Regions from separate parts of the Kineococcus halophytocola genome, predicted to be linked through region 3. Evidence: riboswitches for the same ligand, from Rfam matches in the RefSeq annotation. Region 3 holds a riboswitch; each other region holds the start of a gene.
The links. A riboswitch is a leader RNA that binds a small molecule or an ion and turns the genes downstream of it on or off. The one in region 3 is predicted to bind S-adenosylmethionine.
Positions count from the first base shown of each region.

Region 1: it holds a riboswitch for S-adenosylmethionine, as region 3 does, so the genes downstream of both, sfnG (dimethylsulfone monooxygenase SfnG) here and AB2L27_RS11040 (putative leader peptide) in region 3, are expected to answer to the same signal.
Region 2: it holds a riboswitch for S-adenosylmethionine, as region 3 does, so the genes downstream of both, AB2L27_RS19185 (O-acetylhomoserine aminocarboxypropyltransferase/cysteine synthase family protein) here and AB2L27_RS11040 (putative leader peptide) in region 3, are expected to answer to the same signal.
Region 4: it holds a riboswitch for S-adenosylmethionine, as region 3 does, so the genes downstream of both, AB2L27_RS12995 (MetQ/NlpA family ABC transporter substrate-binding protein) here and AB2L27_RS11040 (putative leader peptide) in region 3, are expected to answer to the same signal.

Region 1 covers NZ_JBGFTU010000019.1:1,298-5,770, forward strand. Annotated here, with positions in the region: gene AB2L27_RS15575 (methionine ABC transporter permease) at 1-529, opposite strand, end outside; gene AB2L27_RS15580 (methionine ABC transporter ATP-binding protein) at 526-1,530, opposite strand; SAM riboswitch class IV at 1,670-1,779, opposite strand; SAM riboswitch class I at 1,958-2,039, shown strand; gene sfnG (dimethylsulfone monooxygenase SfnG) at 2,050-3,195, shown strand; gene idi (isopentenyl-diphosphate Delta-isomerase) at 3,310-3,840, shown strand; gene AB2L27_RS15595 (AAA family ATPase) at 3,866-4,473, opposite strand, start outside.
Region 2 covers NZ_JBGFTU010000032.1:9,477-13,949, reverse strand. Annotated here, with positions in the region: gene AB2L27_RS19200 (LLM class F420-dependent oxidoreductase) at 1-346, shown strand, start outside; gene AB2L27_RS19195 (hypothetical protein) at 348-542, opposite strand; gene AB2L27_RS19190 (NtaA/DmoA family FMN-dependent monooxygenase) at 543-1,655, opposite strand; SAM riboswitch class I at 1,723-1,829, shown strand; gene AB2L27_RS19185 (O-acetylhomoserine aminocarboxypropyltransferase/cysteine synthase family protein) at 1,941-3,251, shown strand; gene AB2L27_RS19180 (LLM class flavin-dependent oxidoreductase) at 3,251-4,473, shown strand, end outside.
Region 3 covers NZ_JBGFTU010000011.1:38,745-43,217, forward strand. Annotated here, with positions in the region: gene AB2L27_RS11030 (NtaA/DmoA family FMN-dependent monooxygenase) at 1-989, shown strand, start outside; gene AB2L27_RS11035 (ATP-grasp domain-containing protein) at 976-1,995, opposite strand; SAM riboswitch class I at 2,070-2,164, shown strand; gene AB2L27_RS11040 (putative leader peptide) at 2,172-2,264, shown strand; gene AB2L27_RS11045 (FAD/NAD(P)-binding protein) at 2,335-4,281, shown strand; gene AB2L27_RS11050 (amino acid ABC transporter permease) at 4,278-4,473, shown strand, end outside.
Region 4 covers NZ_JBGFTU010000014.1:21,260-25,732, reverse strand. Annotated here, with positions in the region: gene AB2L27_RS13015 (aldose epimerase family protein) at 1-126, shown strand, start outside; gene AB2L27_RS13010 (GntR family transcriptional regulator) at 130-831, opposite strand; gene AB2L27_RS13005 (OsmC family protein) at 929-1,432, opposite strand; gene AB2L27_RS13000 (DUF7711 family protein) at 1,490-2,116, shown strand; SAM riboswitch class IV at 2,175-2,285, shown strand; gene AB2L27_RS12995 (MetQ/NlpA family ABC transporter substrate-binding protein) at 2,353-3,303, shown strand; gene AB2L27_RS12990 (methionine ABC transporter ATP-binding protein) at 3,300-4,322, shown strand; gene AB2L27_RS12985 (methionine ABC transporter permease) at 4,325-4,473, shown strand, end outside.

The DNA.
Region 1 (4,473 bases), on a different contig from region 3:
AGCCGATGCCGCCGGCGCCGATGGTCCCGGCGATCGCGGAGTACTCGATCATCGCGATGGTGTTGATGGTGAACCCGCCGATGATCGAGGGGGTGGCCTCGGCCAGCTGCACGGTCGTGATGACCTGCAGCGGTGAGGCTCCCGAGGCCTGGGCGACCGCCACGAGGTGCGGCGGCACCGACCGCAGGGAGTTCTCCACGATGCGCGCGAAGAACGCGGTGCCGGCCAGGACCATCGGGACCACGGCCGCGCGGATGCCGATGTTCGTGCCCGTGACGAACCGGGTGAACGGCACGAGCGCGGCCATGAGGACGAGGAACGGCAGCGAGCGGCCGGTGCTGACGACCCAGGACAGGACGGTGTGCGCGGGGCGGTTCTCCAGCAGCCCGCCGGGGGCGAGGTTGTGCACGAGGACGCCGATCGGCACCCCGAGCAGGACGACGATCGTCATGACGATGCCGACCATGAGCAGCGTGTCGAGGAGCGCGGGGGCGATGAGCGCGGGGATCTGCGCGAGCGGGGTGTTCACACGAGGTCCAGTTCCCGGGACGGGGCCGGCGCCTGCGCGTGCAGTCCCCGGCGGTCCAGCGCGGCGGTGAGGACGGCGGGGTCGACGCTTCCGGGGACCCCGACGGTGGCGTGCCCGACGGTGCGCCCGGCGACGGTCCCGACCGAGGCCCCGAGCAGGGACAGGTCCCGGCCGAGTTCGCGGGACGTGGCGGCCAGCCAGTCGGCGGGCACGTCGTCGCCGCGGTAGTGCACCTCCCAGACCGCCAGACCGCGCGCGTCCCCCACCCCGCGGCGGGGCAGCAGGGCCGCCCCGACGGGGGAGGCCGGGTCCCGCAGCACGTCCAGGAGCGGGGCCGCCTCGACGATGCGGCCGTGCTCCAGGCGGGCGACGGCGTCGGCCACGTCGACGACGGTGTCCATCTCGTGGGTGATGAACAGGATGGCCAGCCCGAGGTCGTCGCGCAGTTCCCGCAGCAGGCCGGTGATCGAGGCCGTGGCCTGCGGGTCCAGCCCCGAGGTGGCCTCGTCCGAGAGCAGGACGCCGGGGCGCAGGGCCAGGGCGCGGGCGATCCCGACGCGCTGGCGCTGCCCGCCGGACAGTTCGTGCGGGTAGCGGTCGGCGAGCCCGGCCAGCCCGACCCGTTCGAGCAGTTCACCCACCCGCCGCCGCCGGTCGCGCGTCACGACGCCGAGGTAGCGCAGGGGGAGTTCGACGTTCTGCGCGGCGGTGCGCCGCGTCTGCAGGCCGTCGGACTGGAAGATCGTCCCGATGCGGCGCCGCGCCTCGCGCAGCCGGTCCGCGCCCAGGCGGGTGAGGTCCTGGCCGCCCACGAGGACCGATCCCGACGTCGGGCGCGTCAGCAGCGTCACGCACTGCGCGAGCGTGCTCTTGCCCGCACCGCTGGGGCCCACGACGGCGGTGATGCTGCCGGCGGGGACGGTGAGGTCGAGGCGGTCCAGGACCGTCGTGGTGCGCGGGGGTTCCCCGTAGGTCTTGGTGAGGTGGCGCAGTTCGATCACGTCGTCTCCTGGGCGACAGGGCCGGCGGGGGCCGGGCAGGGGAGGTCGCGGGCCCGGCGCGACGCCGGGTCCGGTGGGGAGGGGGGAGCAGGGGTGCGCTCAGCGGGAGCGGCGACAGTCCATCGACACGGGAACTCCTGGTTCGTCCTTGTCCGCAACCCCTGCGGACCTGGTCCTCACCCGGAGCACCCCGTGACGGACCAGGGTTGCCGGCCAGCGAGCCGGGGCTTGACGCTGGCGCTCATGACCTGCAGGGACTCTGACAGCCGCCGGAGATCCCCGTCAAGCGTTTCCGCCACGTCCGCGGCCGGGGAGGGGGTGGGGAGGAGGTGGAAGGGGGTCTCCGACATCCGTTGCGGCACAACGTCGTACTGGTCCCGAAATGAGCCGGGCGCGTTCGCCCGGAGGAGGGGGTACGCTGCGGGGGATCCCATCCAGAGCGGCTGAGAGACCTGGCTCGACGACGCCGCAGCAACCCACGGGGGTGCTACCGCCAGGACCGATGGAGGACGCGCCGCGATGCCCCTGCACGAGCCCCTGAAGTTCGCCTACTGGGTCCCCAACGTCTCCGGCGGTCTCGTCGTCTCGACGATCGAGCAGCGCACGAGCCACGACCCGGCCTACAACGTCGAGGTGGCCCGGGCCGCCGAACGGGTCGGGTTCGAGTACGCGCTGACCCAGGTGCGCTACCTCGCCTCCTACGGCGCCGACGCCCAGCACGAGTCGACCTCGTTCTCCCTGGCCCTGCTGCTGGCCACCGAGCGGCTCAAGGTCATCGCCGCCGTCCACCCCTTCTTCTGGCACCCCGGTGTGCTCGCCAAGTTCGCCGCGACCACGCAGGAACTCACCCAGAACCGCCTCGCGCTGAACATCGTGTCCGGCTGGTTCAAGAACGAGGCGACACAACTCGGGGTCACCTGGCACGAGCACGACGACCGCTACCAGCAGTCCGAGGAGTTCATCGAGCTCCTGCGCGGGGTGTGGAGCCAGGACGGGTACAGCCAGTCCGGGGACTTCTTCAACGCCACCGACATCACCTTCCGCCCCCAGCCCACGGCGGCCCCCGAGCTGTTCCAGGGCGGGAACTCCACCGCCGCGCAGGCGATGGCCGGCCGGGTCAGCGACTGGTACTTCATGAACGGCAAGTCGCTGGCCGACGCCGCCCAGGGCGTGCGCGAGGTCTCCGCCCAGGCCGCCCAGCACGGCCGCACCGTCCGGTTCGGCCTCAACGGCTTCGCCCTCGTGCGCGAGACCCGCGAGGAGGCCGAGGCCGTGCTCGAGGAGATCATCGCCAAGGCCGACCGCACCAAGGTCGAGGGGTTCGGCGCGGCCGTGCAGGAGGCCGGCAACGCCACCGGTGACGGCAAGGGCATGTGGGCCGACAGCGAGTTCCGCGACCTCGTCCAGTACAACGACGGGTTCCGCACCGGCCTCGTCGGCACCCCCGAGGAGGTGGCGCGTCGCGTCCTGGCCTACCGGCTCGTCGGCGTCGACCTGCTGCTCCTCGGTTTCCTGCACGTCAAGGAGGAGGTCGAGGCGTTCGGCGAGCTGGTCATCCCGCGGGTGCGCGAGCTCGAGGCGCGCCTGGCGGCGGGGGAGGACCTCCAGCTCGGCGCCGAGCTCGACGAGGCCGTCGTCGCGGCCACCCAGCCCGTCCCGGCCTGACCCCGGCCCGACCCCGGCCTGACCCCGGCCCCGGTGCCCGCCCGGCCGGGCGGGCACCGGGCGTGTCGGCCTCCCGTGCTCGCCGCGGCTGCGGCGACGGCTTACGGTGCGGGGGTGACCCTCGCCCCGGCCGACCCCACCGTCGAACTGGTCGTCCTCCTCACCGAGGACGGCACGCCCTGCGGCACGGCGCCCAAGGCGGACGTGCACCACACGAGCACACCCCTGCACCTGGCGTTCTCGTGCTGGATCGTCGACGGGGCGGGACGGACGCTGCTGACCCGGCGCGCGGCGGTCAAGCGCACCTGGCCGGGGGTGTGGACGAACTCCTTCTGCGGCCACCCCGGCCCGGGGGAGGACCCCGCCGAGGCCGTGGCCCGGCGCTCGGTGCAGGAGCTGGGCGCCCCCGTGGCCGACGTCACCCCCCTGCTGCCGACGTTCCGCTACCGCGCGGTCATGGCCGACGGGACGGTGGAGAACGAGGTCTGCCCCGTCTTCAGGGCCCGCCTGGACGGCGAGCTGGCCCTGGACCCGGCGGAGGTGGACGCCGCCCGCTGGGTCGACCTGGACGTCCTGCGCGCCGAGGTCGCCGCCGACCCCGGGCCGTTCAGCCCGTGGATGCGCCTGCAGCTGCAGGAGTTCTGAGCGCCGCGCCGCACCCGGACGGACCTCAGCCCGTCTCCTCCAGGTCGTGCGCGGCCCGGTAGGCGCGGACCAGGTCCTCGCTCACCCGCCCGCGGTCGCCGACGGCGTGCCCCTGCTCCCGCGCCCACGCCCGCACGAGCTGCTGGTCGACACCGCCCCGGTCCCGCCGCCCGGAACCCCCGGCGGACCCGGTGGACCCGGTGGGCACCGCCGAGGGGGCCGGCAGCTGCGTGACGCTCACCGCGGCCCCCGCGGCCGCCAGCTCCCGGGCCTGACCGGCCACGTCCGCGTGGTGGGTCAGCAGCACGACCTGCACGTCCCGGGCCAGCTCGGCCAGCGCCTCCAGCGCCGCCCGGGTGCGGGTCTCGTCGAAGGTCATGAGCACGTCGTCCAGCACCACGGGCAACGGTCCCTGCCCCGAGGCCACGAGGGCGCGGTGCTGGTCGGCCACCGCCGCCAGCCGCAGCGCCAGGAAGACCTGGTCGGCCGTCCCCTCGCTCAGACCGGCCGCCCCCTCGAGCAGCTCCCCGTCGGCCCGGCGCACCGCCAGGCGCCGGTCCCCGCCGTCGTCGAGGGCGACCAGACCGGTCCAGCGGCCCCCCGTCAGGAGCGTCAGCACCTCCCCGGCCTCGG
Region 2 (4,473 bases), on a different contig from region 3:
GCACCCGCCGATCCTCATCGGCGGTGGGGGAGAGCGGAAGACCCTGCGCCTGGTCGCCCAGTACGGCGACGCCTGCAACCTCTTCGGCATGGACGACGTCGCGCACAAGCTCGACGTCCTCAAGCGGCACTGCGAGGAGGTCGGCCGCGACTACGACGAGATCGAGAGGACCGTCATGGACGTCGCCGACCCGGCCGACGTCGACGCGTTCGTCGAGAAGTGCCGCGGGTTCGCCGCGCTCGGCGTGACCCACGTCCACGGCGGTTTCCGGGGGTACTACGAACCCGGCAGCGTCCGCCGGTTCGGTGAGCAGGTCGTCCCGCGGCTGGCCGAGCTCGGCGCCTGAGTCAGGCCCAGCGGCTGCGGGGGACCGGCAGGCCCAGGTTGCCCCGCAGCGTCGCCGACCGCAGTTCCGGGGCCAGCACACCGCGGCGCACGAGCAGCGGCACGACCTGCTCGGCGAACTCCTCAACCCCCTGCGGTACGGAGGAGAAGGCGAGCGTGAACCCGTCCGCCGCACCGGAGGTGAACCGCTGGGTCATTCAGTCGGCCACCTCCTCGGGGGTCCCCGGCAGGAACCGCCGTCGCAGCATGACGCGGTACAGCTCGCGCAGCGTGAACCGGTCGCGGTCCACCAGCTTCCGGATCCCCTCGTACACGGTCTGGACCTGGTTCGAGCCGCCCGCGAAGTCGAACCGGAACTCCTCGTCGAGCGGTCGGTCGGACAGGTCCACGCCGAGGTGGTGCGACAGCCAGTCCAGGCTCAGCCGGTCCGGGGTCAGGGCCTCGATCTCGTCCACCCGTTCACGCGCCTGCGCGGTCGTGGCGCCGAGGACGGGGGAGAGGGCCGGCAGGACCAGCAGGTCGGACCGCGCGCGGCCGGCCGCGACGGCGCGGGACTTGTAGTCCTCGTACAGACGTTGCGCGCCGGGCAGCGGGGCCGACCCGGGGACGAAGACCGCCTCGGCGTGCCGTCCCGCCAGCCGTCGGCCGTCCTCGGAGGACCCGGCCTGGAACAGCACGGGCCGCCCCTGGGGTGGCCGGGGCAGGTTCAGGGGACCACGCACGCGGAAGAACTCGCCCTCGTGGTCGAGCACGTGCATCCCGGCCGGGTCGGCGTACCGGCCGCTCGCCACGTCCGGGGCCACGGCCCCGTCGTCCCAGCTGTCCCACAACCCGTGGACGACCTCGACGAACTCCGCGCCGCGGCGGTACCGGGCCGCGTGGTCGAGGTTGCGGTCCAGGCCGAAGTTGCGCGCCTCCTCGTCGCTCGCGGACGTCACGAGGTTCCAGCCCGCGCGGCCGGAGCTGAGGAAGTCCAGGGACCCGACCTGGCGAGCGGTGTGGAACGGCTCGTTGTACGTGGTGGAGACCGTCGCGACGAGACCGATCCGTTCGGTGCACCGCGTCAGCGCGCCGAGCAGTCCGAAGGGCTCTGGGCGCAGGTTCGCGACGTGCTCGACCCCCGACGGGAACCGGTCCCACACGTAGAGCTCGTCGGCGTAGAAGACCGCGGCGAACCCGGCCCGCTCCGCGGTCCGGGCGAAGTCCTCGTAGTAGCCGACCGAGAGGTAGTCGGCGGGCCGGCCGCCCGGCAGCCGCCAGCTCGTGAGGTGCTCGCCGCCGGGGTAGAAGAGCATCGCCGTGAGGATCACGCCGCCGCACGCTACCCCGATCGTGTGAAGCGCTTGACAGCCCGGGCCGCGGTGCTCTCCACTGGAGGGGCCATCCAGAGCGGCCGAGAGACCTGGCTCGTCGACGCCGCAGCAACCGCCCCGCCGGGGTCGGTGCTCCCGCCAGGACCGATGGGAGAGGACCACCGATGGAGCACGCACCGCTGACGCGGCGTCTCGTGATCGACCTGCTGCGCAGCGCCGGGATGACCTGTCGGGCCTGACCGCCCCGACACCTCACCCGTCCTGCCCCCGGAAGGCCCTGCGATGCCGCACGTCCCCAGCACCCCCCTGTCCTTCGCCACCCGGCAGGTCCACGCCGGCACCGAACCCGATCCCGTCACGGGCGCCCGCGTCACCCCCGTCCACCTGACGGCAGGGTTCGTCTTCGACGACTTCGAGCAGGCCCGGGCCCGCTTCGCCGGGGAGGACGACGGGTTCGTCTACACCCGCATGGGCAACCCGACGACGGCCGCCGTCGAACGACGGCTCGCCGCCCTCGAGGGTGGGACGGACGCCCTGCTGCTCGGCACGGGGCAGGCCGCCCTCACGGTCGCCCTGCTCGGGGTCCTCGGGGCGGGGGACCACCTCGTGGCCGCCGCGGACCTCTACGAGGGGTCGCGCGGGTTGTTCCTGGAGAACTTCGCCCGGCTCGGGATCACCGTCGACTTCGCGGCCGGTCCCGAGGACTGGGAGCGGCTGGTGCGTCCCACGACGCGCGCGTTCTTCGCCGAGTCGATCGCCAACCCCAAGAACACGGTCCTCGACGTCCCGGCCGTCGCCGCCGTGGCCCACCGCCACGGCGTCCCGCTCGTCGTGGACAACACCTTCGCCACGCCGTACCTGCTGCGCCCGCTCGAGCACGGGGCCGACGTCGTCGTGCACTCCGCCAGCAAGTTCCTCGCCGGTCACGGCGCCGCCCTGGGGGGCGTGGTCGTCACGGGGGAGGGGTTCGACTGGTCGGGGTTCGAGCACCTCACCGCCCCGGTCGGCGTCCTCGGCGGGGTGAGCTGGGTCGACCGGTACGGGCCGCGGCGGGCCTACGTCGAGCACACCCGCGGTGTCGTCGCGTCCCGCCTGGGACCGGCCATCTCGCCGTTCAACGCGTTCCTCGTCCAGCAGGGCCTGGAGACGCTCTCGCTGCGGGTGGCCCGCCAGAGCGCCACGGCCGAACTCCTGGCCCGCTGGCTGCTGGAGCGTCCCGAGGTCGTGTCCGTCGACCACGCGGCCCTGCCCGACCACCCGTCCCACGCCGTCGCGCAGCGTCTGCTGCCGCTCGGCACCGGGGCGGTCCTGTCCGTCACGCTCGCCGGCGGACGGACTGCAGCACAACGGTTCGTGGACGCCGTGCAGCTGTTCACGCGGATGACCCACGTGGGGGACGTATGCTCGCTCGTCATCCACCCGGCCAGCACCACGCACGCGCACCGCACCGAGGCCGAACGGCTCGAGACGGGGATCTGGCCCGGGCTGCTGCGCCTGTCGATCGGCCTGGAGGAACCCGCCGACCTCCTCGCCGACCTCGAACTGGCCCTGGCCGCCACGCGCGAGCCCGCCCTGGTGGAGGTGGGGTCCTGATGGGCCGGCTGCAGCACTTCGGGTACTTCTTCTCCCGGGGCTTCGGCCCGCAGGGCTGGGGCCGGGACTACCAGGCGTGGAACGACGACTGGACGCGCCCGGACCTGTACGCCCACGCCGTCCGCGACCTCGAACGCGCCGGGTTCGACCTCGTCGTGGTCGAAGATGCCGTCTCGCTGGGGAACCCGGCCACGCTCGACCTGCGGGTGCGCGCGGCGTACGGCGGCCCGAAGCACGACCCGCTCCTGCTCGCGCCGTACCTGTTCGCCGCGACCACCCACCTCGGGGTCGTCCCCACGGTCAACGCCGGGATCACCCCGCCCTACCTCGCCGCGCGGCAGGCCGCCACGCTGCAGCACCTCTCGGGCGACCGGTTCGGGCTGAACCTCGTCACCGACGTGGGCAGTGCCCGGCACGTCGGGCGCGAACCCGTCGCCCACGACCTCGCGTACGACCGGGCGGAGGAGTGGATCGACGTCGTCCGCCGGTTGTGGCACAGCTGGGACGACGGCGCCCTCGTCGCCGACCCCGTCACGGGGCGGTTCGCCGACGGGTCGCGCATCGACGCCTTCCAGCACCGCGGCGAGCACTTCGCCCTCGACGGTCCCCTCAACGCGCTGCCCTTCGCCGGCGGAGAACCCGTGCTGGTCTCCCCCGGGGGTTCGCCGCGCGGGCTGGCTTTCGCAGGAACGCGCTCGGACGTCCAGCTCGCCCTCGCCCCCCTCGACGTCGCGCAGGTTCGCGCCTACCGCTCCCAGGTCCTGGACGCCGCCGCGGCGGCAGGGCGCAAGGCCGACGACCTCCGGGTGCTGTTCGTCGTCAAACCCGAGCTGGTGAGCAGCCGGGAGGAGGCCGACCGGGTCGTCGCGGCGTCCCGCACGCCGTCGGAGGCGGTGCTGCGTGAGGTGGCGCTGCACTGGTCCAGCGACCTCGAGACCGACCTCACGGTGCTCCCGCTGGACCGGCCGCTGGACCCCGCTGTGTTCGGGGACCACGTCTCGCGGGGCACGATCGCCGCGCTGCGAGGCGGGACGCCCGACGCACCGTTGCGCGAACTCCTGGCGCACAAGGCCCGCAAGGGACGGCTCGCCGACCGCAGCGGTCTGGTCGGGACCGCCGAGGAGTTCGCCGACCTCGTCGAGGAGTTCGGCGAGGACGCCGGCAACGACGGGTTCCTGCTCTCCGGTGACCTGCACCCCGTGACGCTGCACCGGTTCCTCGA
Region 3 (4,473 bases):
ACCTGGCGCGCCGTCTCGCCTCGCTCGACGTCCTCTCCGGCGGTCGCGCCGCCTGGAACGTGGTCACGACCGACAACGCCTGGACGGGGGCGAACTTCCGGCGCGGCGGGTACCTCGACCACGCCGACCGCTACGAGCGCGCCGAACGGTTCGTCCGGACCGCGCAGCGGGTGTGGGACAGCTGGGACGGCGAGCGTTTCACGCCCGTCCGCGTCCAGGACGGGGTCTTCGACGTCGAGTTCACCCCGACCGTCCCGCGCAGCCCGCAGCAGCACCCGGTCCTGTTCCAGGCCGGTGACTCCTCCGCGGGGCGCGACTTCGCGGCGCGGACGGCGGACGTCGTCTTCTCCCGGCACGGCACGGACCACGCCGACGCCCTGGAGTTCGCCGACGACATCCGCCGGCGGACCGTCGCGGCCGGACGCCCGGAAGGCGACGTGCTCGTCCTGCCCGGGACGCAGATCGTCGTGGCGGACGACGAGGCCGAGGTCGAGGAGAAGGCGCGCTGGGTCCTGGAGCAGCAGGTCACGCCGGCCACCGCCCTGTCCCTCGTGGGGCAGGTGTGGGGCGAGGACCTCTCGCACCTCGACCCCGACGGGCCCCTGCCCGCGCACGACCCCGTCATCACCGACATCGACGGCACCCGCGGCGCGCACCGGGCCGGCGCCGACGCCCGCGCGCTGGCGCAGCGCTGGCGGGCGATCGCGGAGGAGAACAAGTACTCGCTGCGCGAACTGGTGCTCCACAACTCCTCCGAGCGCGGTTTCGCCGGCACCGCCTCGCAGCTGGCCGACGAGCTCACCCGCTGGGTGCGCACGGGCGCCAGCGACGGGTTCAACATCACGCCCTACCTGGTGCCGGGCGGTCTGGACGAGATCGTCGACCAGCTCGTGCCCGCCCTGCAGGACCGCGGGGCCTACCCGACCGAGTACGCGGGGACGACGCTGCGCGAGCACCTGGGCCTGCGGGCCCCGCTCACCCGGCGCTGACCTCCGTCGCCGGGCGGTGGAACCGCTCGGCGCGCAGCAGGTCGCCGAGGTGACGGGCGATCGCCCCGGGGGCCGACTCCGGGGCGACCGCCTCCACCGCGGGGTTGTAGTTCGTGTTGGTGTTCACGTCGTAGACCACAGCGCGACCGTCGACCGTCTCCGCGAACTCGACCCCCGCGATCTCCAGACCGGCCGACCGCAGCATCTCGGCGCAGCGGCGCACGACCGGGGTGTCGGCGGTCACCTCCGGGCGCAGGGCGAACGGCTCGACCACCGTCCCCGGCACCTCGCAGGCGTCGGCGGGGCACAGTTCGAAGCTGCCCGTCGAGGTGTCCACCCGGACCGCGTACACGAACCGCCCACCGACGAACTCCGCGCGCGTGACGAACGGCCCGGCGGTCCGCAGGAACTCCTGCAGCAGCGTCACGCCGTCCGCCGGTTCCTCGAACTCCGGGGAGGCCGCGTAGGTCTCGAACTCCTCGTGGGAGTCGAACCTCCGCACACCCAGTCCCTTGCCGCCCTGGTTGTGCTTGGTGATGAACGGCGCCGGCAGCTGTCGCGCCCGGACGGCCAGGTCGTCCCGGCCGAACACGGCCAGCGTGCGCGGGACGTCGATCCCGTGGCGGCGCAGCAGCGCGTGCTGGCGGACCTTGCTCACCTCGAGCTCGACGACGTGCGATCCCCCGACCACGCGGCGCCCCCAGCCCTCCAGCCAGGCCACGACGGACCGCGTGAACTCCTTGGCGTGGTCGTGACCGCGGGTGTGCGAGGAGGCGCTCAGGCGCGACCAGTAGACGCCGGCGGCGGGTTCGGCGTCGAGGTCGATCGACCCGTCGGTGAGCAGCACCTCCTGGAACGGCACCCCCGCGGCCGCGAACGCGGCCGCGAACGGCGCGAACCAGTCGGGGTTGTCGTGCAGGACGTGCACCCGGGGTTCCCCGCCGACCTCGAGCGACCAGCCCGCCCGCGTGGGGGCCGCCGGTGCGGTGCGCGTCTCGGTGGTCATCGGTGCCTCCGGTCCTGCGGTCGGGTACCCGGGCGGGGTTTGCCGCCCGGAGCCTGCGTGGGGTATTTTCGCACCGTCCATCCAGAGCGGCCGAGAGGCCTGGCTCGTCGACGCCGCAGCAACCCCCTGAGCGATCAGGCGCGGGTGCTTCCGCCAGGACCGATGGGAGTCGACCCGTGAGTGAACGCACCGCACCCCGGTCCCCGCTCGTCCGCCGCCGGCACGTGGACCTCGGTCGCCTGAGTTCGGCGGTCTGTCCCGGGCGCTGACCCCCCGTCCGTCGCGGCCGTACCCGCGGACGTCACCCCGTGCCCTCGCGGCACCTCCCCGGGAGCCCTCGTGTCTCGTCCCACCCGTGTCGGCGTCGTCGGCGCCGGCCCGCGCACCCTCGTCCTGCTGCAGCGCCTCGCGGCCCACGCCGGCGGGCGCCCGCTCGAGGTCCACGTCGTCGACCCCTTCGACTCCGGCGCCGGCCGGGTCTGGCGCGCGGCGCAGGACCCGTTGCTGTGGATGAACTCCCGCGCCGCCGACGTCACCGTCCTGCCCGACCCGTCGGTCACCGGGCTCACCGCCCCGGTCCTGCGCGGACCCTCGCTCGAGGAGTGGGTCGCGCAGCACCGCGCCGACCTGGTGCGCGAGGCCACCGCGGCCGGGGACGACCTGCTGCGCCAGGAGGTGCTGGGTCACGGCCCGGCGTCCTTCACCTCCCGGCGCCTGGCCAGCCGCTACTTCGCCGACGCCTGGGACCGCACGGTGGCCGCCCTCCCGGCGGGGGTCCGGGTGCACCGGCACCTGCGGACCGTCCTGGACCTCGCGGACGACCCCGCCGACGGGGGTCAGATGCTCCACCTGGACGGCACGGCGGGAACCCTCGCGGTCGACGTCGTGCTCCTGGCCCAGGGGCACCTGGGCGTACGCCCCGGCCCCCGGGAGCGGCGCGCCGCCGGTTTCGCCCGGGACCACGGGCTGGCCCACGTCCGCCCCGGGTACACCAGCGAGCAGGACCTCGACGTCCTGCGCCCCGGCGCGGACGTCGTCGTCGTGGGCATGGGCCTGGCCTTCGTCGACCTCGTGGTGCGCCTCACCGAGGGTCGCGGTGGCCGGTTCACCGAACGCCCGGACGGTTCGCTGGACTACCGGCCCAGCGGCCGCGAACCCCGGTTGCACGTGGGGTCCCGACGCGGGGTCCCCTACCGCTCCAAGATCGAGTACCCGGTCCCGACCGACCTGGGGCTCCCCCGCTTCTACTCCGCGCAGGCCGTGGCGGCCCAGCACGGCGACGCCCCGCTGGACCTGCGCGCCGACCTCTGGCCGCTCATCGCGCGGGAGATGGCGGGCGCGCACTACCGCGAGCTGTTCCGGTCCCACCCGGACCGGACGACCCTGCCGGCCGCGGAGTTCGACGAGGCGTTCACCCGGGCGGCCTGGGGTTCGGCCGAACTCGACGCCCTCGTCGGGCGCGCCGTACCGGACCCCGCGGACCGGTTCGACCCGGCCGAGCTCGACCGCCCGCTCGACGGCTGGTGGGGGACCTCGGGCGAGGAGGTCCACGCCCGCGTCCTGGAGCACCTCGAGGACGACCGCGCGCGGCGCGGCGACCCGAGGTTCTCCCCCGACGCCGCGGTGCTCGCGGCCGTGCTGTCCGCGTACGCCGTCACCGCCGCGCTGCACGCGGCCGGCCGGCTGAACGCCCGGTCGGCGGCGGTCGACCTCGACGGCTGGTGGCACGGGTTCTTCAGCTACGTCGCCAGCGGCCCCCCGCCGCACCGGCTCCGGCAGCTGGCCGCCCTGGCCCGCGCCGGGCTCGTGCGGTTCCTCGGCGCCGGCGTCCACGTCGAGGCCGACCCCACCCCGGGGGCGGCCGCCTTCACGGCCGGTTCGACCAGCGGTCCGCACGAGGTCCGGGCCCAGGCGCTGGTGGAAGCCCGGTTGCCGGTCCCGGACGTGGAACGGACGTCCGACGTCCTGCTGGGCCGGTTGCGCGACCGGGGCGAGGTCCGCGCCCACGACGTCACCGACGACGGGTCGCGGTGGTCCAACGGTCGCCTGGTCGTGGACCGGTCGGCCCGGCTGGTGGGGACGGACGGGGCGCCCCACCCGCGCCGGTTCGCCACCGGCGCCTGGGTCTGCGGGGAGGCGTCGGCCGCCGCGTTCGCCCGGCCCGGCACCGACGCGGAACTGTTCCGCCACGCGGACCGCCTGGCGGCCGAACTGCTGCGAGCCGCCGCCGCGCCGTCCGCACCGCTGTCCGATCTGCTGTCCGACCCGCAGGGAGAACGTCGATGAGCGACACCGCCCGCGCCGTCCCGGCCGCGGCGACCACGGCACCGGCCGAGCGGTCCGCGCCCGCCCAGCCGCTCACGGTGCTGCCGGCGCGGCACCCGTGGCGCTGGGTGGCCACGGCCGTCGTCGCGGTGCTCGCCGCGATGGCCGTCAACGCCCTCGTCACCAACCCGGCGTGGGAGTGGCCGACGGTCG
Region 4 (4,473 bases), on a different contig from region 3:
ACCCAGCTCCTGCCCGACGCCGTGAACCAGCCGGCGCTCGCCGCCCTGGGGGAACCGGTGCTGCGGCCGGGCGAGGAGTTCGCCACGACGACCGAGTACCTCTTCACCACGTCGACCGCGGGCTGACCCCTAGCGGGCGGCGTCGGCGGCGGCGCTGTCCGCGACGGCCCGCGCCCGGACGGCCTGGAGGTGCTCGCGCATCCGCGCGGCCGCCTGCGAGCCGTCGCGGGTGCGCAGCGCCTCGACCACGGCGGCGTGCTCGGCGATGGCCGGCCCGGCGTCGGTGACCCCGCGACCGACCAGCCGGAGGCGGAACCGCTGGAGCTGACCGTTCAGCCCCTCGAAGGCGTCGGCGAGGAACCCGTTGCCGCCCGCGCGGTTCACGAGGCGGTGGAACTCGTGGTCGGCGCGGTGGTAGTCCTGGTAGTCGACGAAGGACGGCCCCGTGGGGGCGCACGTCATGCGCCGCACCGTGTCCGCCAGCTCCGCCAGGAGGGCCTCGTCGACGCGGGCGGCGGCCGCGGCGACGTTGTGGCACTCCAGCAGCAGGCGGGCGTCCATGAGCTGGTCGACCTCCTCGCGCGAGAGCAGCCCCGCGACGCGGTAGCCGCGCATGGCGACCCGTTCGACCAGGCCCGTGGACTCGATGCGCGCCATCGCCTCGCGCACCGGGGTCGGGGAGACGCCGAGCGTGCGGGCGAGGCCGTCGATGCTCAGGGCCTGCCCCGGCGCGGCGTTGCCGTCCATGAGCCAGGCCAGCAACGAGGCGTGGACGGAGTCGGCGAGCGATTCGCGCGCGGGCGGGGCCGGCGGCGCGGATCGGGTCCTCACGCCCTGATCGTAGCCAGCGGCCCGCGGGGGTGGGACCGTCGACGCGGTGGGCCGGCGGGTCCGGCCCTGCGCGTCGACGATCCGGGACCGGGGGGCGTCAGGCGCGCTGGACGGTGACCTTCGGCGGGGTCTGCAGGGTCTGGGCGATGACGCAGTAGCGCTCGGCCAGCGTGATCATCTTCTGCTCGGTCGCCTCGTCGGCGTCGGAGGTGAAGTCGAAGGTGATGGTCACGTCGGTGATGCCGACGGGCACCTCCCGGGCCACGCCCAGGGTGCCGCGGGCGTCCCAGTGCGCCTCGGCGGTCACGGAGGCGTTGCGCAGCTCGACGCCCATGGCGGTCGCGACGCTGCGCAGGGTCACCCCGGCGCACGCGGCGACGGCCTCGCAGAGCATGTCGGCCGAGCACGCCTCGGTGCCGTCCCCACCGGCGGCGGGGTGCAGGCCCGCGCGGGTCGTCCCGGCGAAGCCGTCGACCGAGACGCCGATGGACTGCCCGTCGAGCACGGCGACGGCCTTGGCCGGCACCAGCGCCTTGGCCGGGTCCTCCCGGTAGGAGTCCTTCAACGGCTTCTGCAGGGCCCTCAGCTCGGTCGAATCCACCGGCGCAGCTTAGGCCCGGTCCCGGCCCGACCCGCAACCTCTCCCACACTGGGGTCCGTGAAGTGGACCACCGCCCTGCGGACCCTCGAGGACGTCGCCGACCGCTGCGCGCACGTGAGCCGTCAGCCCGCCGGGATCGTGCGGCTGCGCGTGAGCGAGGCGTGGGTGTTCGGCGCGCTGCTCGGGCCCCGCCGCGACGACCTGCCGGACGCCGACGCCGTCCAGGTGGCGCTGGTGACGAACGCGGCCGAGGAGGACAGCGCCGCCGGCACCCGGCCACCGGCGGGCGGGCACTGGCTGGCCGCCTCCGGGCTGGAGACCAGACCGGTGGTGCTGTGGTTCCGGTCGGCGCAGGCGCCGGTGTGGAACCACGTCGTGGACCGGCCCGTGCGGTTCTGGACCGAGCACGACGGCCTGGACCACGACGTGCTCGTGCAGCTGCGCGCCGGGGACGGGGCCGCGCTGCGACCGGCGGCCCCCGCACCGGGCGAACTCGTCGAGCGCCTCGGGCGGGAACTGCGCGTGAGCCGGGAGGCGTTGCGCCGCAGCGCCGTGGAGTACGACGACAAGCGCTGGTCGCCGGGGTCGCCGGCCAAGCGGGGAGACGTCCTGGCCGACGCCGCCCTCGGGTACCTGGCCGTCGCCGACGCCCTGGACCGGGCGCGGGAGGCGGCCGCGGGCTGAGCGGGCCGGTCGCCGCGCCCGGCCCGGGCACCGCGTCACCGGTGCTACCGTTGCGGCAGGTCATGAGTGACAACGGCAAGCCCTGGCTCGTTGTCCGGCAACCCTCCCCCGCGGTGGGGTGCCCCAGGTGAGGACCTGGCCGGACGTCCCCGTCCGGCAAGCGCGGATCAACGGACACCGTCGAGCACGGGGTGCTGCGAGCCGCGCGCCCGCCGAACGACTCCCGGAGTGATCCCGTGTCCAACACCCCCGCCCTGCCCGACAAGCCCAAGCGCCGCGGCCTGCTCATCGGTGTGGTCGCCGCCGTCGTCGTCGCGATCGTCGTGGTCGTCGCCGTCGTCCTGGGTACCCGGGACGACAGCACCAGCACGAGCGCCGCCGGTGGCACCGGACCGACGACGGTGAAGATCGGCGTCGCCGACAAGTCCCTGAAGTACTGGACGCCCTACGTCGAGCTCGCCAAGTCCAGGTACGACGTCGACGTCGAGCTGATCAACTTCTCCGACTACACCCAGCCGAACCCGGCGCTGTCGCAGGACCAGCTGGACCTCAACCAGTTCCAGCACATCCAGTACCTCGCGAACTACAACGCGACCGCGGGCGACGACCTGCAGCCCATCGGCGCCACCGCCGTGTACCCGCTGCCGCTGTACTCCCTGACGGCGAAGTCCGTCGCCGAACTCCCCGCCGACGCCAAGGTCGCGATCCCGAACGACGCGATCAACGAGGCCCGTGGCCTCCTGGTCCTGCAGCAGGCCGGTCTGGTCACGCTGAAGGACGGCGGCACGGCGTTCTCCAAGACGAACGACATCGAGTCGTCCAAGGTCCAGGTGACCACCGTCGCCGCGGACCAGACCGCGAGCGCCCTGCAGTCCGGGTCCGTGGCCGCCGCGATCGTGAACAACAACTACGCCACCAAGGCGGGCCTGCCGGTCGAGGACATCATCGTCAAGGACGACCCGTCGTCCCCCGCCGCGGCGCCGTACGTGAACATCTTCACGGCCCGCAAGGCCGACGTCGGCAACCAGACGTACCTGGACCTGGCCGCGCTGTGGCACGACCCGGCCGTGCAGGAGGTCTTCCTGGAGGAGAACCCGGGCGCGGTCGTCCAGGACGTCCCGGCGGCGGACCTGCAGGCGGAGACGACGAAGGTCGAGGCCGACGCGAAGGCTGCCGCGGACAAGTGACGGCTCTCATCTCGCTGACGGACGTCAGCAAGAGCTTCGACCGTCGTGACGGTTCCACCGTCACGGCGGTCGACGCCGTTTCGCTGGAGGTCGAGACCGGCGAGGTCCTCGCGGTCATCGGCTACTCGGGAGCCGGGAAGTCGACCCTCGTCCGGTTGCTCAACGCGCTGGAGAAGCCGACGTCGGGCAGCGTCCTGGTCGCCGGGCAGGACCTCACGACGTTGTCCGAGGGGGAACTCCGGGCGGCCCGCTCGAAGATCGGGATGATCTTCCAGCAGTTCAACCTGTTCCGGTCCCGCACGGTCGCCGGGAACGTGGCCTACCCGTTGAAGGTCGCGGGCGGGAACAAGGCCGAACGCGACCGGCGCACCGCCGAGCTCCTCGACTTCGTGGGGTTGCTGGACCGGGCCCACTCCTACCCCGAGCAGTTGTCGGGCGGGCAGAAGCAGCGCGTCGGCATCGCGCGGGCACTGGCGACGAACCCGCCGCTGCTGCTGTGCGACGAGGCGACGAGCGCGCTGGACCCGGAGACGACGACCGAGGTCCTGTCGCTGCTGCGCCGGGTGAACACCGAGCTCGGGGTGACGATCGTCGTCATCACGCACGAGATGGACGCGGTGCGGCAGATCGCCGACCGGGTCGCGGTCATGGAGAACGGCCGGCTCGTGGAGATCGGGGACGTGTACGACGTGTTCTCGGACCCGCAGACCCCCGCCGCGCAGCGGTTCGTGCGCAGCGCCACCCACGACCGGCCGTCCGCGGACACCCTGGCGCGGTTGCGCCACCAGCACCCGGGGCGGATCGTCAGCGTGCGCATCACCGACGAGGCCGGCCTGCAGCAGCGGATCGACGCGGCGTTCCGGCAGACCGGCACGACCGCCGAGCTGGTGTACGGCGGGGTCTCGGAGATCCGTGAGCGCCGCACCGGGTCGCTGACCTACGAACTCACCGGGCCCTCCGTCGACGCGGCGCTGGACGCGCTGCGCGCCGGGGGCATCCACGCGGACGAGGAGGTCTGAGCATGGACTTCAGCGGTTTCCTCGACACGCTGGACGTGTTCAAGGACGCGATCTGGCAGACGCTGCTCATGTCGGTCGTCTCGTTGATCGTCTCCGGGGTGATCGGCCTGGCGCTCGGGACGGCGCTGTACGCGACGCGCCCCGGGAACCT